DNA from 4 places in the Streptomyces sp. NPDC002577 genome. Region 2 is predicted to be linked to each of the others. Evidence: riboswitches for the same ligand, from Rfam matches in the RefSeq annotation. Region 2 holds a riboswitch; each other region holds the start of a gene.
What was found. Region 2 has a riboswitch for cyclic di-AMP ahead of ACWD4J_RS19570 (M23 family metallopeptidase). Riboswitches for the same ligand answer to the same signal wherever they lie in the genome.
Positions count from the first base shown of each region.

Region 1: it holds a riboswitch for cyclic di-AMP, as region 2 does, so the genes downstream of both, ACWD4J_RS36715 (transglycosylase family protein) here and ACWD4J_RS19570 (M23 family metallopeptidase) in region 2, are expected to answer to the same signal.
Region 3: it holds a riboswitch for cyclic di-AMP, as region 2 does, so the genes downstream of both, ACWD4J_RS19030 (M23 family metallopeptidase) here and ACWD4J_RS19570 (M23 family metallopeptidase) in region 2, are expected to answer to the same signal.
Region 4: it holds a riboswitch for cyclic di-AMP, as region 2 does, so the genes downstream of both, ACWD4J_RS29780 (M23 family metallopeptidase) here and ACWD4J_RS19570 (M23 family metallopeptidase) in region 2, are expected to answer to the same signal.

Region 1 covers NZ_JBSFWK010000048.1:25,046-29,250, forward strand. Annotated here, with positions in the region: gene eno (phosphopyruvate hydratase) at 1-643, opposite strand, end outside; gene ACWD4J_RS36715 (transglycosylase family protein) at 911-1,666, opposite strand; cyclic di-AMP (ydaO/yuaA leader) riboswitch at 1,671-1,903, opposite strand; gene ACWD4J_RS36720 (transglycosylase family protein) at 2,075-3,010, opposite strand; gene ACWD4J_RS36725 (cytochrome P450 family protein) at 3,218-4,205, opposite strand, start outside.
Region 2 covers NZ_JBSFWK010000013.1:107,525-111,729, reverse strand. Annotated here, with positions in the region: gene ACWD4J_RS19575 (M16 family metallopeptidase) at 1-1,232, shown strand, start outside; cyclic di-AMP (ydaO/yuaA leader) riboswitch at 1,467-1,627, shown strand; gene ACWD4J_RS19570 (M23 family metallopeptidase) at 1,641-2,402, shown strand; gene ACWD4J_RS19565 (GntR family transcriptional regulator) at 2,620-3,306, shown strand; gene ACWD4J_RS19560 (HPr family phosphocarrier protein) at 3,507-3,788, opposite strand; gene ACWD4J_RS19555 (bifunctional acetate--CoA ligase family protein/GNAT family N-acetyltransferase) at 4,027-4,205, shown strand, end outside.
Region 3 covers NZ_JBSFWK010000012.1:176,823-181,027, reverse strand. Annotated here, with positions in the region: gene ACWD4J_RS19035 (alpha-galactosidase) at 154-2,247, shown strand; cyclic di-AMP (ydaO/yuaA leader) riboswitch at 2,533-2,710, shown strand; gene ACWD4J_RS19030 (M23 family metallopeptidase) at 2,715-3,563, shown strand; gene ACWD4J_RS19025 (SGNH/GDSL hydrolase family protein) at 3,783-4,205, shown strand, end outside.
Region 4 covers NZ_JBSFWK010000030.1:88,088-92,292, reverse strand. Annotated here, with positions in the region: gene ACWD4J_RS29785 (PrsW family intramembrane metalloprotease) at 1-1,133, shown strand, start outside; gene ACWD4J_RS29780 (M23 family metallopeptidase) at 1,141-2,286, opposite strand; cyclic di-AMP (ydaO/yuaA leader) riboswitch at 2,298-2,442, opposite strand; gene ACWD4J_RS29775 (PP2C family protein-serine/threonine phosphatase) at 2,706-3,899, opposite strand; tRNA gene ACWD4J_RS29770 (tRNA-Met) at 4,121-4,194, opposite strand.

The sequences.
Region 1 (4,205 bases), on a different contig from region 2:
CGAGGTTCGGGGCGAAGCCGCCCTCGTCGCCGAGGCCGGTGGCCAGGCCCTTGGCCTTCAGCACCTTCTTGAGGGTGTGGTAGACCTCGGTGCCCCAGCGCAGGGCCTCGGAGAAGGACTCCGCGCCGATCGGGGCGATCATGAACTCCTGGATGTCCACGTTGGAGTCGGCGTGCGAGCCGCCGTTCAGGATGTTCATCATCGGCACCGGCAGCAGGTGCGCGTTCGGGCCGCCCAGGTAGCGGAAGAGCGGCAGGTCGGAGGCCTCGGAGGCGGCGTGGGCGACGGCGAGCGAGACGCCGAGGATGGCGTTGGCGCCGAGCGAGGACTTGTCCGGGGTGGCGTCCAGGTCGAACATCGCCTGGTCGATCAGGCGCTGCTCGGTGGCGTCGTACCCGACGAGCTCCGGGCCGATCTGCTCGATGACGGCGAGGACGGCCTTCTCGACGCCCTTGCCGCCGTAGCGGTTGGCGTCTCCGTCGCGGAGCTCGAGGGCCTCGAACGCACCGGTGGACGCACCGGAGGGGACGGCGGCACGACCGGTGCTGCCGTCGTCGAGGCCGACCTCGACCTCGACCGTGGGGTTGCCTCGGGAGTCCAGGATTTCCCGGGCTACGACGACGTCGATGGACGGCACGAGCATCTCCTTCTGGGATGTGACGCTGGAAGTGCGGGGCTGTATGTCTTTGGCCTTGCGACAAGAGCCTATCCGGCTCCGGGGCGACGGCCAGCCGACCGACCGGCCCGTGGACAAACTGAAAGCAAATTGTTTCTGAACGGAACAAAGGCGGGTGGCATCCCGGCGGCTACGGGCACGCAACGGGACGAACCTCGCCCCGGCACGCGGGGGGACACGCGCCGGGGCGAGGGGCTGGAGAGATCTGCGGGAGATCTATGGGAGAGCGGTCCTTCAGCCGAGGTGGAGCTGCTGGCCCGGGTAGATGACGTTGCAGTCCTGGACGACGTCCTTGTTCAGCTCGAACAGCTTCTTCCAGCCGCCCTTGACCTTGCGGCCCTTGGCGATCTTGCTGAGGGTGTCGCCCTTCACGACCTTGTACTCGCCGTCGCCCTTCTTGACCTTCTCGCCGGTCGGGGTCTCGACAGTCGCGGTCGAGCCGCTGCCCTCGGAGCCGGAGGCGGTCTGCTCGTCCGTGCTCTGCGTGGTCTTGCTCGACTCGGTCGCACCCGACTCGGTCGCGCTCTCGCTCGACTTCTGCTGAGTGCTGTCGCTCTGCTGAGCGGTGGCGGAGTCCGTGGTGGTCGCGGTCGAGCCGCCCTCGTACGGGGTGCTGGAGAGGTTCACGCCACAGGTCGGCCAAGCGCCCTTGCCCTGAGCCGCGAGGACCTTCTCGGCGACGGTTATCTGCTGCTCCTTGGTGGCCTTGTCGGCCGTGGCGGCGTACTGCGTACCGCCGTACGCGGCCCACGTGGAGGCCGAGAACTGCAGACCGCCGTAGTAGCCGTTGCCGGTGTTGATGGACCAGTTGCCGCCCGACTCGCACTGGGCGACGGCGTCCCACTCGGTGGCGGTGGCGGCGGAGGCGGAGCCGGCCGCCATCAGCGGGGCGACGATGGCGACACCGGTGACACCGGCGAGCGAAGCGATGCGAGAAGTCCGGTTGAGCACGGACGCGCGGCGGTGCTTGCCCTGGCTGGAACGCAGCATGGAGTGATCCCCTCACCGACGCCTGCGAGGTGAGCTGTCGGGTTCGGGCGGTAGGGGTATCCCGTGCTCCTTGAGAGCTTCGGGAAGAGTTGCCCGGTCGCGGCTTTCGTTGCGCGCGACTTCACCCCAAGCCGGTTCTGGCCGCAGTCAGCCGGCACCATGTGTGCTCAGCTACTCAACGGCCGTTGCCGGCGCAAACCTTGGGTCCCCCGCTCCTGCCTACGGCGCTGAACGCGACGACTGAACCCGCATGGCCGTCGGCAGGATTCGGCGTGACGACCGCGAGTGCCCGCTGTGGCGAGCGGTCACGACCGTAAACATCCGCTGGAGTGGATTTCAAAGACGATCAGGGCTTCTGAGACTCATCTCTCACTCCCGCCAAAACGGACAATTAGCCCTGAACTATCGCTATTTATCGGCCGATTCGAGGCCGAGATCCAGGGTCTGACCGGGGAGGATGAGGTCGGGGTCGGCGCCGACGCTCTTCTTGTTCTCCTGATAGAGAGCAGTCCATCCGCCCTTGATGTCATGGGCGTCGGCGATGGCCCAGAGGTTGTCGCCGGTGCGCACGGTGTACGAATCGTCCTCGCCGCGGCCCGCTTCGGAGCGCGAGGCATGGCGGCCGGAGGGGTCGGAGGAGCGCGTGTCCGTCAGGCCCTCCTGGGCGCTGTCGCCGCGATGCCGGCCCGTTCCCGCGCTTTCGGACGACGACTCGCCAGACTCGGCGGGGTCCGCGGTGGCCGAATCGGAGGACGAACCACCGTCGGCCTTACTAGACTTATCGGACTTGCCCGAATCGCCCCGATTGCTCCCCTTCGATTCGCCGGAGGCTGCCGAGTCAGTGGTGGAGTCGTCGGTCGATTCGTCGGAGGCCGAGTGCTCCGCCGCATCCGAGGAGCCGGACGACGCCTCGGACGACGAACCGGACGCGTCCTTCGACACACCCGTGTCGACGTCCGCCGCGGCCTCACCCTTGGTGAGACCGACGAGCAGGGAGCAGGTCGGCCACGCCTTGGGCCCCTCGTCCGCGAGGACCTTCTCGGCAACGGCTATCTGCTGCGAGCGGCTCGCCTGATCCGCGCTCGGGGCGTAGTCGAGGCCGCCGTGGTTCTCCCAGGTCTCCTGCGTGAGCTGCAGACCGCCGTAGTAGCCGTTGCCCTCGTTCGCGCTCCACGCGCCGCCGCTCTCGCATTCGGCGAGGTGGTCCCAGGTGGTGGTGTCCGCGGCGACGGCGCTGGTGGCGCCGAGCAGCGGGATCGCGATGGCCGATCCGGTCACCCCCGCCGCGACGATGAGGGCCGGAGCCTGGCGGGGGCGACGGTGTCGGCCGTTCCCGGAGAGCATGCGGTTGCCTTTCGCGGTCGGGACTTACCCGGCCGACGGAGCCAACCGGGCAAGATTGGGGTGACTGGGACAGTTGATGCCCGAGTCGACGGTGAACGTAGCGGGAGTCGAACGCCTGTCACAAGTCAATGCAGCGCAGATCACGTGAAAGTCACAAGGTTGACGGTGCGTCAGCTAGAGCTTCCGGAATGCTACTGACGAGTTGGGCTACGGCCGCGGAGTGAAGCGCACCGGCAGCGTTCGCAGCCCCCGCATGATGAGCCCGCCGCGCCACCGCAAATCGGCAGGATCCGCATCGAGTTGCAGGTCAGGAAGGCGCGTCAGCAGCGTGGCGAGAGCCGTCTGGCCCTCCAGCCGGGCGAGCGGCGCGCCCAGGCAATAGTGGATGCCGTGCCCGTATCCGAGGTGCTGGTTGTCGCGCCGGGCCAGGTCGAGGGTGTCGGGTTCGGCGAACCGCTCGGGGTCGCGGTCGGCGGCGGCGAGTACGACGAGGACGGGGTCGCCGGGCTCGATGTGCTGCCCGCCGATCGTGAGCGCCTCGGTGGCGAACCGCCAGGTGGCGAGCTCCACCGGCCCGTCGTAACGGAGGAGTTCCTCGACCCCCGTGGCGAGCAGGTCCGTCTCGCCCGCGGCGAGGGACTTCTGCAGCCGCTCGCGCTGGACGGGGTTGCGCAGCAGCGCGTACGTGCCGTTGCCGATGAGGTTGACGGTCGTCTCGAACCCCGCGAAGAGCAGGATGAACGCCATCGCGGCCGCCTCGTTCTCGGTGAGGTGCTCGCCGTGGTCGGAGGCGCGGATGAGCCCGGAGATGAGGTCGTCGTCGCCGTCCTGGCGCAGGCCTTCGCGCTTGCGGTGGATCAGCTCGGCGAGGTAGCCGCGCATCTTCTTCACGGACCGCGCGACGCCTCCGCGCGGCCCGCCGCCGTGCCGGATCATCATGCCCGCCCAGTCCCGGAAGTCGTCCTGGTCCTCGCGGGGGACGCCGAGCATGTCGCAAATGGCGTAAATGGGGAGGGGAAAGGCGAACTCGTGGATGAGGTCGGCGGTCCCTCTGGCCGCGAACTGGTCGATGAGGCGGTCGGTGAGCTCCTGCACGCGCGGCGCGAACTCGGCCACGCGGCGCGGGGTGAACGCCTTCGACACCAGCCGCCGCAGCCGCGTGTGGTCCGGCGGGTCGATGTTGAGCAGATGCGTC
Region 2 (4,205 bases):
CGCTGGACGCCGAGCCGGCCGGCCTGGACGGCGTCGCCACGATCATGGCGCGGGCCTTCTCCGAGGGCACCGACAAGCACTCCGCCGAGGAGTTCGCCGCCGAGCTGGAGCGCTGCGGCGCCACGCTCGACTCGCACGCCGACCACCCCGGCGTACGGCTCGCGCTCGAAGTGCCCGTCTCCCGGCTGCCGAAGGCCCTCGGGCTGCTCGCCGACGCCCTCAGGGCGCCCGCGTTCGCGGACAGCGAGATCGAGCGGCTCGTCCGCAACCGGCTGGACGAGATCCCCCACGAGACCGCCAACCCGGCCCGCCGCGCCGCCAAGGAGCTCTCCAAGGAGCTGTTCCCGGCGGACTCGCGCATGTCCCGCCCCCGCCAGGGCACCGAGGAGACGGTCACGGGCATCGACTCCGCGGCCGTGCGCGCCTTCTACGAGAAGCACGTACGCCCCGCCACGGCCACCGCCGTCGTCGTGGGCGACCTCTCCGGCACCGACCTGGACGCGCTCCTCGCGGACACGCTCGGCGCCTGGACCGGCTCGACCGCCGAGCCCCGTCCCGCGCCGCCGGTGACCGCCGACGACACCGGCCGCGTCGTCATCGTCGACCGCCCGGGCGCGGTCCAGACGCAGCTGCTCATCGGCCGCATCGGCCCGGACCGCCACGACCGCGTCTGGCCCGCCCAGGTGCTCGGCACCTACTGCCTGGGCGGCACCCTCACCTCGCGCCTGGACCGCGTCCTGCGCGAGGAGAAGGGATACACCTACGGCGTACGGGCGTTCGGGCAGGTGCTCCGCTCGGCAGCGCCGACTTCCCCTGGAGGAGCTACAGGCGCCGCGATGCTGGCCATCAGCGGCTCTGTCGACACCCCGAACACCGGCCCGGCGCTGGACGACCTGTGGAAGGTGCTGCGTACGCTCGCCGCCGAGGGCCTCACGGACGCCGAGCGCGACGCCGCGGTGCACAACCTGGTGGGTGTCGCACCGCTCAAGTACGAGACGGCGGCGGCCGTTGCGGGCACGCTGGCCGACCAGGTCGAGCAGGGTCTCCCGGACGACTTCCAGGCGCAGCTGTACCAGCAGTTGTCCGCGACCGGCACCGTCGAGGCCACGGCCGCGGCGGTCAGCGCCTTCCCGGTGGACCGTCTGGTGACCGTCCTCGTGGGTGACGCCTCCCAGATCGAGGAGCCCGTCAGGGCGCTCGGTATCGGTGAAGTGACGGTCGTCACGGGCTAGACCCGACGCCGGACCGCCCGCCCCACGCGGACGGGCACGAGCACCGGCCGGGCCCGGAGAGACCCCGGTGGCTGCAGAGCCACCGGGGTCGTCGTTTGTCCGAATTGTTGGAGAGGCTGCCTGTCTGCCCTGTGGCATGCACTACAAATCCCAGGCTGCGTTTGTTGATTGAAAGATGTCCCGATTAGCGTCAGTCCGGCTGTTCGTCAGGCAGTGCGCCGCGCCCGCGGCACCGGACAGCGATCGCCGAGTCCCCGGACGGTGTGAACCAGGGGAGCCGGGGACCCATCGCAGTCCCTGGGGTGAATCGGGGCCCTTGCCGTGCCGAGGGGCCCGTAGGAGACCTTCCTGCTCCGAACCCGTCAGCTAACCCGGTAGGCGAGAAGGAAGGAAAGGACCAGCCACTACATGGCGTTCACCCGCGCCACCGGGAAACACCGTCGTCCGAACCGCCTGACCCGCACGACCGCAAGCGCGGCGGGTATCGCGGCCCTCACCACCACCGGCGTCATGGGCGCCCTCGCGTCCCCCGCCATGGCGGCAGGCCCGACCGTCGAGCAGACCGGCCTGACGCAGGCCGTCACCCTCGGCGAGTCCGTCGCCGCCCAGATCGACGCCCAGGCCGCCGCGCAGCAGCAGGCCGCCGAGGAGGCCGCCGCCAAGAAGAAGGCCGCGGAGCGGAAGCGCAAGGCCGAGGCGAAGGCCAAGAAGGAGCGGGAGGCCAAGGAGCGCGCTGCCCGCGAGGCCGAGCGCAAGCGCCTCAACGCCTTCGTGCTGCCGATCACCGGCTCCTACGTCTCGACCGGCTACAAGACGGGCGGCTCCCTGTGGTCGTCCGGCACTCACACCGGCATCGACTTCCATGCCGCGTCCGGCACCCCCGTCCACTCCGTCGGCTCGGGCACCGTCGTCACCGCCGGCTGGGGCGGTGCCTACGGGAACCAGATCGTGATCAAGATGAACGACGGCACGTACACCCAGTACGGCCATCTGTCGTCCATCGCCGTCTCCGTCGGCCAGAAGGTCACGCCGGGGCAGCAGATAGGCCTCTCCGGGGCGACCGGCAACGTCACCGGGCCGCATCTGCACTTCGAGGCCCGGACCACCCCGGAGTACGGCTCCGACATCGACCCCCTCGCGTATCTGCGCTCGCACGGCGTGAAGGTCTGACGCGAGAGCGGTTCGGGGAAGCTGCCTTCACCGAATCCTCACTTCAGGGAAGCCCCGGCTCATCGAGCCGGGGCTTTCATCGTTCCCGAGCGCCGTTTTGTCCAAAAAATATCCATGGATTCCGGCCCGCCGTCGGAAATTCCCGCCTGTTGCAATAGAGTCAGTCAACAAGCGTCAATCGACCGCGTTTCGCGGGGATTAAGGCGGAGGTCCGGTCATGCAGATTCCCGCGCACTCGGTATGCACGGCAATCCGCGACGACATCGTCGCGGGTGTCTACGAGCGCGGAAGCCGGCTCACCGAGGAACTGCTCGCGCGCCGGTACGGGGTGTCCCGTGTCCCGGTGCGCGAGGCCCTGCGCACGCTCGAGGCCGAGGGTTTCGTCGTGACGCGCAGGCATGCGGGCGCCTGTGTCGCCGAGCCCACCGAGCAGGAGGCCGCCGACCTGCTGGAGGTCCGCATGCTGCTCGAGCCGCTGGGTGCGGCCCGCGCGGCGCAGCGCCGCACCGAGGCGCATCTGAAGGTGCTGCGCGGCCTGGTCAGGCTGGGTCAGGAGCGCGCCAGGCGGGGTCACAGCGAGGATCTGCGGTCGCTGAGCGGCTGGTTCCACGAGACGCTGGCGCAGGCCTCGGGCAGCCCTGGGCTGACGGCGCTGCTCACCCAGCTCAGGCACAAGATCGCCTGGATGTACACCGTGGAGACGCCCGCCCATCCCGTGGAGGCGTGGGCGGAGCACGGCGCGATCGTCGACGCCGTGGCCCGTGGCGACGCCGAGCGGGCGCGATCGCTGACCACGCTGCACTCGGAACGGTCCACTGCCGCACATCGACTGCGTTTTCCGGACCGCGGAGACCGTGTGAGGGGTTCGCAACATGCCGTAAACACTGTGAGTCCGCGGCTTTAACAGACGCACCGTATACAAAGAGAGTTATTCGGTGGGGGTCTCTTTTTGCTGCCCATTTTTGACGCTGTGCGGAATTCCCGGCCGGGCTTCTGAAGGTATGGCGCGCGCATCCAGGAGTACCGCCCCAATAAAAGCGGCGGAGCCGCGCCGCCTCCGAAAAGGAAGCCGACGCGGCTCCGCCGCAATTCGCCTGTTTTTCGTCAGACGGTCTCGGGAAGCTCCTCGAGACCCTCGGAGACCAGCTTCGCCAGCCGGTCGAGGGCGGCATCCGCCCCGTCCGCGTCGGACGCGAGGACGATCTCCTCGCCGCCCTGGGCGCCGAGGCCCAGCACAGCGAGCATCGACGCCGCGTTGACCGGGGTGCCGTCAGCCTTGGCGATCGTCACGGGGACGCCGGCGGCCGTGGCCGCACGGACGAAGATGGAGGCGGGGCGGGCGTGGAGGCCCTCGGCCCAGCCGACGTTGACGCGGCGCTCAGCCATGTGATGCTGCCCTTCAGGATTTTCTCAGGGTTGTCTAGACCAGTGTTCCATACCGGCGGACGTGCCGGAACGGTCAGGAACAGCCAGGACCGGTCCGGAACGGTCCAGAACGGCCGGGAACGGGTCCTTCGCCTCGCGCCCAGCCGTTCCAGTTCTCCCGGAACGTACACGTCTGGTCGAACGGAAAGCCTAAGCCCGTCCTGCTCCGAGTGCCCCCGGTGCCCCGTACGCTGACCCCATGCAGACCCCGTCGCAGCCCCCGTCGGAGCAGCACGCATATCCCGCCCACTGGGAGGCCGACGTGGTGCTGCGCGACGGTGGCACCGCACGGATCCGGCCGATCACCACCGAGGACGCCGACCGCCTGGTCAGCTTCTACGAACAGGTCTCCGACGAGTCGAAGTACTACCGCTTCTT
Region 3 (4,205 bases), on a different contig from region 2:
CACCGTTCGGCCCTCACATACAGCTGTATGTGGTGTCTTGCCCGGCGGCATCAACGCCCGGCCTGCCCGGTATGAGGTCATTGCCGAGAGTACGGTCCACCCACGATGATGTTGGCACCTGAGTGTGCTTGAGCGAATGTGTGGGGGCTTGTGATGATCGAGATCGGTGGAGACGGCCGGACGTGGCTTCTCTCCGGGCCCGGCAGCAGCTATGCACTGCGACTGACGGACCGCGACGAGCTGCTGCACCTGCACTGGGGGCCGCGGATCACCCTCGCCGACGCCGAGGCGCTCGCCGCCGAACCTCCCGCCCCGTACCGGCCCTTCGAGTCCCCGCTCGACGGACATGAGGAGTACCCGGTCGAGGGCGGCCCCCGCTTCGCGCGCCCCGCGCTGTCCGTGCGTACCGACGAGGTGCGCGGCACGGAGTGGCGGTACCGGAACGCGGCCGCTGACGACGACGAGCTGCAGCTGCACTTCTTCGACGAGGTGCACCACCTCCAGCTGACCCTCCGCTACCGCATGCGCGGGGACGTCGTCGAGCGTGACGCCATCCTGATCCACCAGGGCCCGGCCGACGCCCCGGCCCTGGAGGTGCTGCGCGCCGACTCCGCGACCTGGACGCTGCCGGTGCGCGACCGCTGGCGGCTGTCACAGCTGCACGGCCGGTGGGCGGCCGAGTCCCAGCTCGTACGGTCCGAGCTGACCTACGGCGAGAAGGTCATCGGCAGCCGGCGCGGTCACACCGGGCACCAGCACCTGCCGTGGGTGGCGCTCGACGCGGACGGCGCGGCGACCGAGGAGTCCGGCGAGGTCTACGGCTGCGCCCTCGCATGGTCGGGCTCCTGGCGGATCGCCGTGCAGCAGCTGCCGGACGGCATCGTGCAGATCACCGGTGGGACGGGGTACGACGACTCGGGGCAGGCGCTCCTCGAGCCCGGTGAGACGCTCGTCACGCCCGTCTTCGCGGGGCTCTGGAGCGACGGAGGATTCGGCGGGGCGAGCCGTGCATGGCACGCATATCAGCGCGAATACGTCATTCCAGACGCCGACCAGGACAGGCCCGTGCTCTACAACTCCTGGGAGGCCACCAACTTCGGCATCTCCGAGGACCAGCAGCGGGCGCTCGCCCAGCGCGCCGCCGACATGGGCGTCGAACTGTTCGTCGTCGACGACGGCTGGTTCGGCACACGGACCAGCGACCGGGCCGGGCTCGGCGACTGGACGCCCAACCCGGACCGCTTCCCGCACGGGCTGAAGCCGCTCGCCGACGACGTGCACGCGCTGGGTATGCAGTTCGGCATCTGGGTCGAGCCGGAGATGGTCAACCCGGACAGCGATCTGTACCGCGCCCACCCCGACTGGGTGCAGCACTTCCCCGGCCGTACGCGGACGGAGTTCCGCAACCAGCTGGTCCTCAACCTCGCGCGCGAGGACGTCCAGCAGTACCTGTGGGAGCAGCTGGACACCCTGCTCGGCAGCGCCCCCATCGACTACGTGAAGTGGGACTTCAACCGCTGCTTCACGGATGCCGGATGGCCGGGCGAGCGGTACCCGCAGAGGCTCTGGAACGATCATGTGCACGCGCTGTACGAACTGCTGGACCGGCTCCGCGCCGCCCACCCGGGGGTGGCCTTCGAGTCCTGCTCGGGCGGCGGAGGCCGGATCGACCTCGGCATCATGGCGCGCACCGACCAGGTGTGGACCTCGGACAACACCGACCCGCTGGACCGGCTGGCCATCCAGCACGGCTTCAGCCAGGTGCACCCGGCACGGGTCATGGCCGCCTGGGTCACCGACAGCCCGAACGTGCAGCTCAACGACCGGGTGAGCTCGCTGCGCTTCCGCTTCGTCAGTTCGATGGCCGGGGTGCTCGGGGTCGGCGGCGACCTCACCGAGTGGAGCGACGAGGAGCTCGCCGAGGCCCGCCGGTGGGTGGATCTCTACAAGGAGATCCGGCCCGTCGTGCAGCGCGGCGACCTCTACCGGCTGCGGCCGCCGGAGGGCGGCCTGAGCGCCGTGCAGTACGTCCGCGGGGACGAGAGCGTCGTACTGGCGTGGCTGCAGGCCCAGCGCTACGGCGAGGCGCCGCCGGCGGTCAGGCTGCGCGGGCTGGACCCCGCCGCGTCGTACGAATGCCTCGAGACCGGCACAGTGCACCGAGGCGCGGTGCTGCTGCACCACGGGCTGCGCACCGGGCTGCACGGCGACCTCGATGCGGCATTTTTCCGTCTTCGTCGCATCTGACCGATTTGTGAATTATTAGCGATTAAGAGCAACTTACCCTGAAATAAGGCGGCATGACTGTCATGCCGTGAGCAGGATCATATTGGTGACGGTGGGTGGCGATCTCCCTTTCATGACTTCCTCGGAGATTTCTGGGTGTTGGCCGGAATGTGGAGATCGTTAATCCACGGAGGGTGACCGGAATCCGCGGAGAAGGATCAAGAACCGGCGTCCCACCGTCAACTCCTCGCTTGTTTCGGCCATTCCGGCTCGCTTACGGTCGCGGTCGATCCGGGCGGACGCCGAATCCTGCCATTGCCCGGAATCCCCACTCACACACGTGCATGGCAGGAGCGGGGGACCCCACAGGCAGTACGCCGGTTCCGGGTCTCCGGACCGGCTCGGGGTGAAGTCGCGCCACAACGCGGCCGGACATCTCCAGTCCGAACCCGACAGCTCACCTCGCAGGCGCCGGAGAGGAATTCGCCATGCCCGCGACCGGTAAGCACCGCAGTGCCAAGTCCCTGCGCTTCACCCGCTCCATAGCCGCCTTCGGCACCGGCAGTGCCGTACTCGTGCTGCCGCTCGTCGGCGCCACCGGTGCGTTCGCCGCCCCCGCGCAGTCCGCCGCCGTCCAGTCCGTTTCCGGAAAGGCCGTCACCGCCGCCCAGTCGGCCGCGACGAAGACGTACACGGTGAAGCAGGGCGACTGCCTCACCAGCATCGCCAAGGAGCAGAAGGTCGCGGGCGGCTGGAAGAAGCTGTACCAGGACAACCGCACGGTCATCGGCGCCGATCCTGCGAAGCTCCGCGCGGGCATCAAGCTCGTCATCGCCGGGACGGCCTCCGGCGACTCGGCGTCCGCTGCCGCCAAGGCGGCCACCACGGCCACGAACACGGCGGCCGCGACCACCGCGGCCGCGACCACCTCCGCCTTCACCGCGCCGATCCCCGGTACGACCATCGGCACCCCCTACCACCAGGCGGGCAGCATGTGGTCCAGCGGCTACCACACCGGTGTGGACTTCGTCGCCTCGACCGGCACGAGCGTCAAGGCCGTCGGCGCCGGCACCGTCGTCTCCGCGGGCTGGGGCGGCGCGTACGGCAACCAGGTCGTCATCAAGCTCAACGACGGCATGTACGCGCAGTACGCCCACCTGTCCGCCTTCTCCGTCTCGGCCGGCCAGACCGTGACGGCGGGCCAGCAGATCGGCCTCTCCGGCGCCACCGGCAATGTGACCGGCCCGCACCTGCACTTCGAGATCCGCACCACGCCCGACTACGGCTCCGACGTCGACCCGCTGGCCTACCTGCGCCAGCACGGCGTCTCGATCTGACGCGGTTTCGGTTCCACCAGGCCCGGTGGGGCCGCACCCTGAGGCGGTGCGGCCCCACCGGGCCCACGTCGTCCTGCGAGGTCGTCCTGCCTGCGAGCCGTGCAACGGCCTCCCCCTATTCCCGGCTTGGACCAATCTTGACGAGTGGCATTTCTCACCAGCCGTCAACCCCTTCCTACGGTGGCGTAGGTCACTTAGGGAGGTGAAAGATATGGCGACGTGGCAGAGTCGAGAACCCTTACCAGTGACGTGATCAGGTCCTACGCGGCGGTCGGCGACAGCTTCACCGAAGGTGTCGGAGACCCCGGGCCTGGCGGAGGCTTCGTCGGCTGGGCCGACCGGCTGGCCGTCCTCCTCGACGACCGGGTCCCTGAGCACACCTTCCGCTACGCCAACCTGGCCGTACGCGGCAAACTCCTCGACCAGATCGTCGCGGACCAGATACCGCGGGCCAGGGAACTCGCGCCCGACCTGGTGACGTTCTGCGCCGGCGGCAACGACATCATCCGGCCCGGCAACGACCCCGACGACGTCGCGGAGCGCTTCGAGCGTGCCGTCGCCGACCTCACATCGGCCGCGGGCACCGTCCTGATCGCCACGGGCTTCGACACCCGCGGCGTGCCCGTGCTGAAGCACCTGCGC
Region 4 (4,205 bases), on a different contig from region 2:
TGGACCGGGTGGAACCGGGACCCTGGCGCAATCTGATCTTCTCGTTCGCCTGGGGAGCATGCGCGGCCGCACTGATAGCGATCGTCGCGAACAGCTTCGCGACCCGCTGGATAGCCATCGCGACCGCCGACCCCAGCAGCGCCGACACGCTGGGCGCCACCGTCATAGCGCCCGTCGTCGAGGAGACCGCGAAAGCGGCGGCTGTCCTGCTGATCTTCCTCTTCCGGCGACGGGACTTCACCGGAATCGTCGACGGTGTCGTCATCGCCGGCGTCACCGGCGCCGGATTCGCGTTCACCGAGAACATCCTCTACCTCGGCACGGCCTTCGGCACCGACCAGCTCAGCGGGGACAGCGGCTTCTCCTCCGTCACGGCCGCGACCTTCTTCGTCCGCATCGTGATGTCGCCGTTCGCGCATCCGCTGTTCACCGTGCTCAGCGGCATCGGCTTCGGCATCGCGGCGCTGTCCGCCGAGCGCCGGCGCCTGCGCCGGGTCCTGCTGCCGATCGCGGGCCTGCTCCTCGCGATGGGCATGCACGCCGCCTGGAACGGCTCGTCGAACTTCGGCCCGTACGGGTTCTTCGCCGTCTACGCCGCGTTCATGGTGCCCGCGTTCGGGCTGCTCACCTGGCTGGTGATCTGGACCAGGCAGCGCGAGCTGGGCACCATCCGCCGCGAACTGCCCGCGTACGCGGCCGCGGGCTGGCTGACGCCGCCCGAGCCGTTCGCCCTGGGCTCGATGCGGGCGCGCCGTCTGGCCCGCGAGTACGCGGGCCGCCACCTGGGCAAGCCCGCGGCGCGGGCGGTCGCCGAGTACGAGGCGTACGCGACGTCACTGGCGTTCCTGCGCCACCGCGGGCGCCGCGGGCGCCCGGGCGCCGATTTCGTCGTACGGGAACAGGAGCTGCTGCATGAGCTGTGGCGGCGCAAGGACGTGGCACGGCCCGCGCTGGCCTACGCTGCCGCGGCGACGACACGGGTGGTGGTCGCGCCGTACGTCGCCCCGTACGGGCAGGTGCCGTACGGGCATCCGCTGGGACACGTGAGGCCCGGCGCCGTGCCGCCGCCGTACGGGCAGGTCCCGTACGGGCAGGCGGCGCCGTACCCCGTGTACAACCCCTACCTGTCCTGACGCACCATCAGGGGTTGAGGCCCTTGCTGAGCAGCCAGGCGAGCGGGTCGATGGCGGCGCCACCGTCCGGATGGACCTCGAGGTGCAGATGCGGACCGGTGACGTTGCCGGTGGCGCCCACGCGCCCGATGACATCGCCCGTGGTGACCTTCTGGCCGACGCTGACGCTGATCGAGGACTGGTGGCAGTACCAGAGCTCCGTGCCGTCGTCGAGCTCGATCACCGTGCGGTAACCGTACGAGCCCGACCAGCCGGCCTCCTTGACCGTGCCGCTGTGGATGGCCTTGAGCGGCGTCCCCGTGGGGGCCGCGAAGTCCAGGCCGGTGTGGTAGCCGGAGGACCACATGGAACCGGCGTCGCCGAAGTGCGAGGTGAGCGTGTACGAGGAGGTGGGGAGGGTGAAGCTCGCGGCGAGCTTGGCGAGGCGCTCGGCCTCGGCCTTGCGCTTGGCCTCCTCCTCAGCCGCCTTCTTCTCGGCGGCGGCCTTGGCCTCCGCCTCCTTCTGCTCCTTGGCGGCTTCCTCGGCGGCCTGCTTGGCGGCGGCCTCCTCGGCGGCCTGCGCGGCCGCGCTCTCGGCCTGGTCCTGCTGCTGCTCCGCCTGCTGCATGATGCGGGCGCGCAGTGCCTCGCCGGCGTCCGTGGCGCCCTGCTCGGCGTCGGCGGCGGTGACGCCGGCGCCGGTGAGCGGCGCGACCTTGGCGTCGTCGGAGTCCGACGAGCCACCGGGAAGCAGGGCACCGACATCGGGGAGGGAGTGGGTGACCGACGACAGGTCGGGCATGGATATCTGCACCGGCGGCTTGCCGCCCTGCGCGGTGGCGATGCCGCCCGCGCCGACGGCCGCGATGACGCCCACACCGAGAACCGTGGAGCTGCGTGCGAGTCCTCCGCCGCGCTGCTTCATGACGCGGTGCCGGCCGCGGACGGGCCGGACGGACTCCTCAGTGGGGTTCCATTCCTCCCAGGGCCCCTCGTCCTGGCGGAAGCCGGTGCCGGTACCGAAGCCGGTGCCGGTACCGAAGCCGGTGGCGGTGCCGGTGCTGAAACCGGTGCCAGGGTCGAATCCGTCGAATCCGGTGCCGGTGTCGAATCCGCTGTTGTCAGGGTCGTACGGCGCGAACGAGGTTTGCGGGGCAGGCGGGTTGGACGCCACGGAGGCGCACTCCTTTCCTTCCTTCTCGCCTACCGGGTTAGCTGACGGGTTCGGAGCAGGAAGGTCTCCTACGAACGCCTTTCATGTGAAAGGTGCCCGATTCACCCCAAGTTGGTGGTTCCCCGGTTCCCTTGCGGGATTCGGCGCGTGCGCACGGAGCCGCCTCTTGTGACGGCTGGGACGACCGCGCTGCGTTATCGAACGTTAATAGACGGGGGTACCGAATTCCAAGCCGTTCCGGCTGATCGTTAACGCCCTTGGCCTGGACTTTACGGGGCACGATCGGGCGGAATCGGACGAGTTGACCGCGCGGCGACGACCTGGCACCGACGGACCCACCCCTGACGGTGTGTCATTTGTTATGCGGAGGGAGGTCGTTCGATCACGCAAGGTGACAAGGCGGCGTGGGCGTCTTCCCCTCACGGCCGCCGTACCGCCAGCAGCGCCATGTCGTCCGCCATCCCGCCGCCGCTGTGCCGCCGCACCTCCGCGGCGAGGGTGGCCAGCATGACTCCCGGACCCTCGAACGCGCGCCCTGCGAGGCGGTCCGCCGGATCGTAGAACTCGCCGTGGTCGTCACGCGCCTCCGACAGCCCGTCCGTGTAGCAGAGCAGCGTCGCCCCGCTGAGGAACCCGGTCTCGTACGCGCGGTCGGGCCATGTCCCCAGATCGCTCATGCCGAGCGGCAGCGCGGGCTCACCGAAGGAGAGCACCCGCAGGGCGCCTTCCGCGTCCAGCAGCAGCGGCTCGGGATGGCCGCGGTTGATCACCCGTACGACGTCCCGGCCGTGCGGGACCTCGGCGAGAACCACGGTGGCGAACCCTTCGAGCAGCTCGGTACCGCGCCGCCGCGTCGCCTCCCGCGCGAGCGCGCGGTCGAGGCGCTGCGCCACCGCTTCCAGCGACGCCTCCTGCTCGGCGGCCTCCCGGAACGCTCCGATGAGGACCGCGACGGCGGCGACGGCGCCCATGCCCTTTCCCCGTACGTCGCCGACGACGAGCCGTACGCCGTGCGGGGTGTCCTGCACCGCGTACAGGTCGCCGCCGATGAACGCGCCGGCCTGCGCGGCCTCGTAGCGGGCCGCGACGTCCAGGCCCCCGATCCGTCCGGCGGGCTCGGGCACCACGGCGCGCTGGGCCGCCTCGGCGATCTCTCGAGCGGAGGCGAGCTGCTGGCCGCTGCGGCGTACGACGCGGTTGATGACGACGGCGATCACGGCCACGACGGCGACCGTCACCACTTCGGTGACGGCGCCGACGTCGACGGCGGCATCGGGTGTGAGGCGCACGGCGAGCACGGCGACGAGCGAGGCGATGCCTGTCAGGACCGTGCCTCGGAGCAGATAGAGGGCGGCTGCCACGAGCGGGGCCGCGGTGAAGAGCGGCGCTCCCGTGAAGACGGTCGGCGTGAGGACGTCGTAGAGCGTCCCGGCGACGAGGAGCAGCGCGGGCAGGAAGCGCACGAAGGCCCGTACGGCCGCGGAGCCCTGCCGCTCGACGCCCTCCGTCCCGCCCCCTGCGACCTCTCCGTCGTCCCAGCCGGCATCCCGGGCGGCATCCCGCGCGGGCTCGCCGCCGTCCGCCCCCGCGTCGCGTCCTCCTCGCTGCCGCACCGCTCGTCTCCCGCCGCGTCCACGCCCGCGCCCGTCGCCGTATCCCCTCAGGCATTCCCACCGCGGTACGAGACGCGACCTGCGGTGGGCCGCCCGGGTGAGCACCGCGAGTCCCGAACACCGCGGAAGACCGAACACGCGGGAAGAACGCGGGAAGACACTGCGCCACAACGCACCGAGGGGCCGGAACCATCATCTGGTTCCGGCCCCTCGGCCTTCAGTAGCGGGGACAGGATTTGAACCTGCGACCTCTGGGTTATGAGCCCAGCGAGCTACCGAGCTGCTCCACCCCGCGTCGGTAAGTAC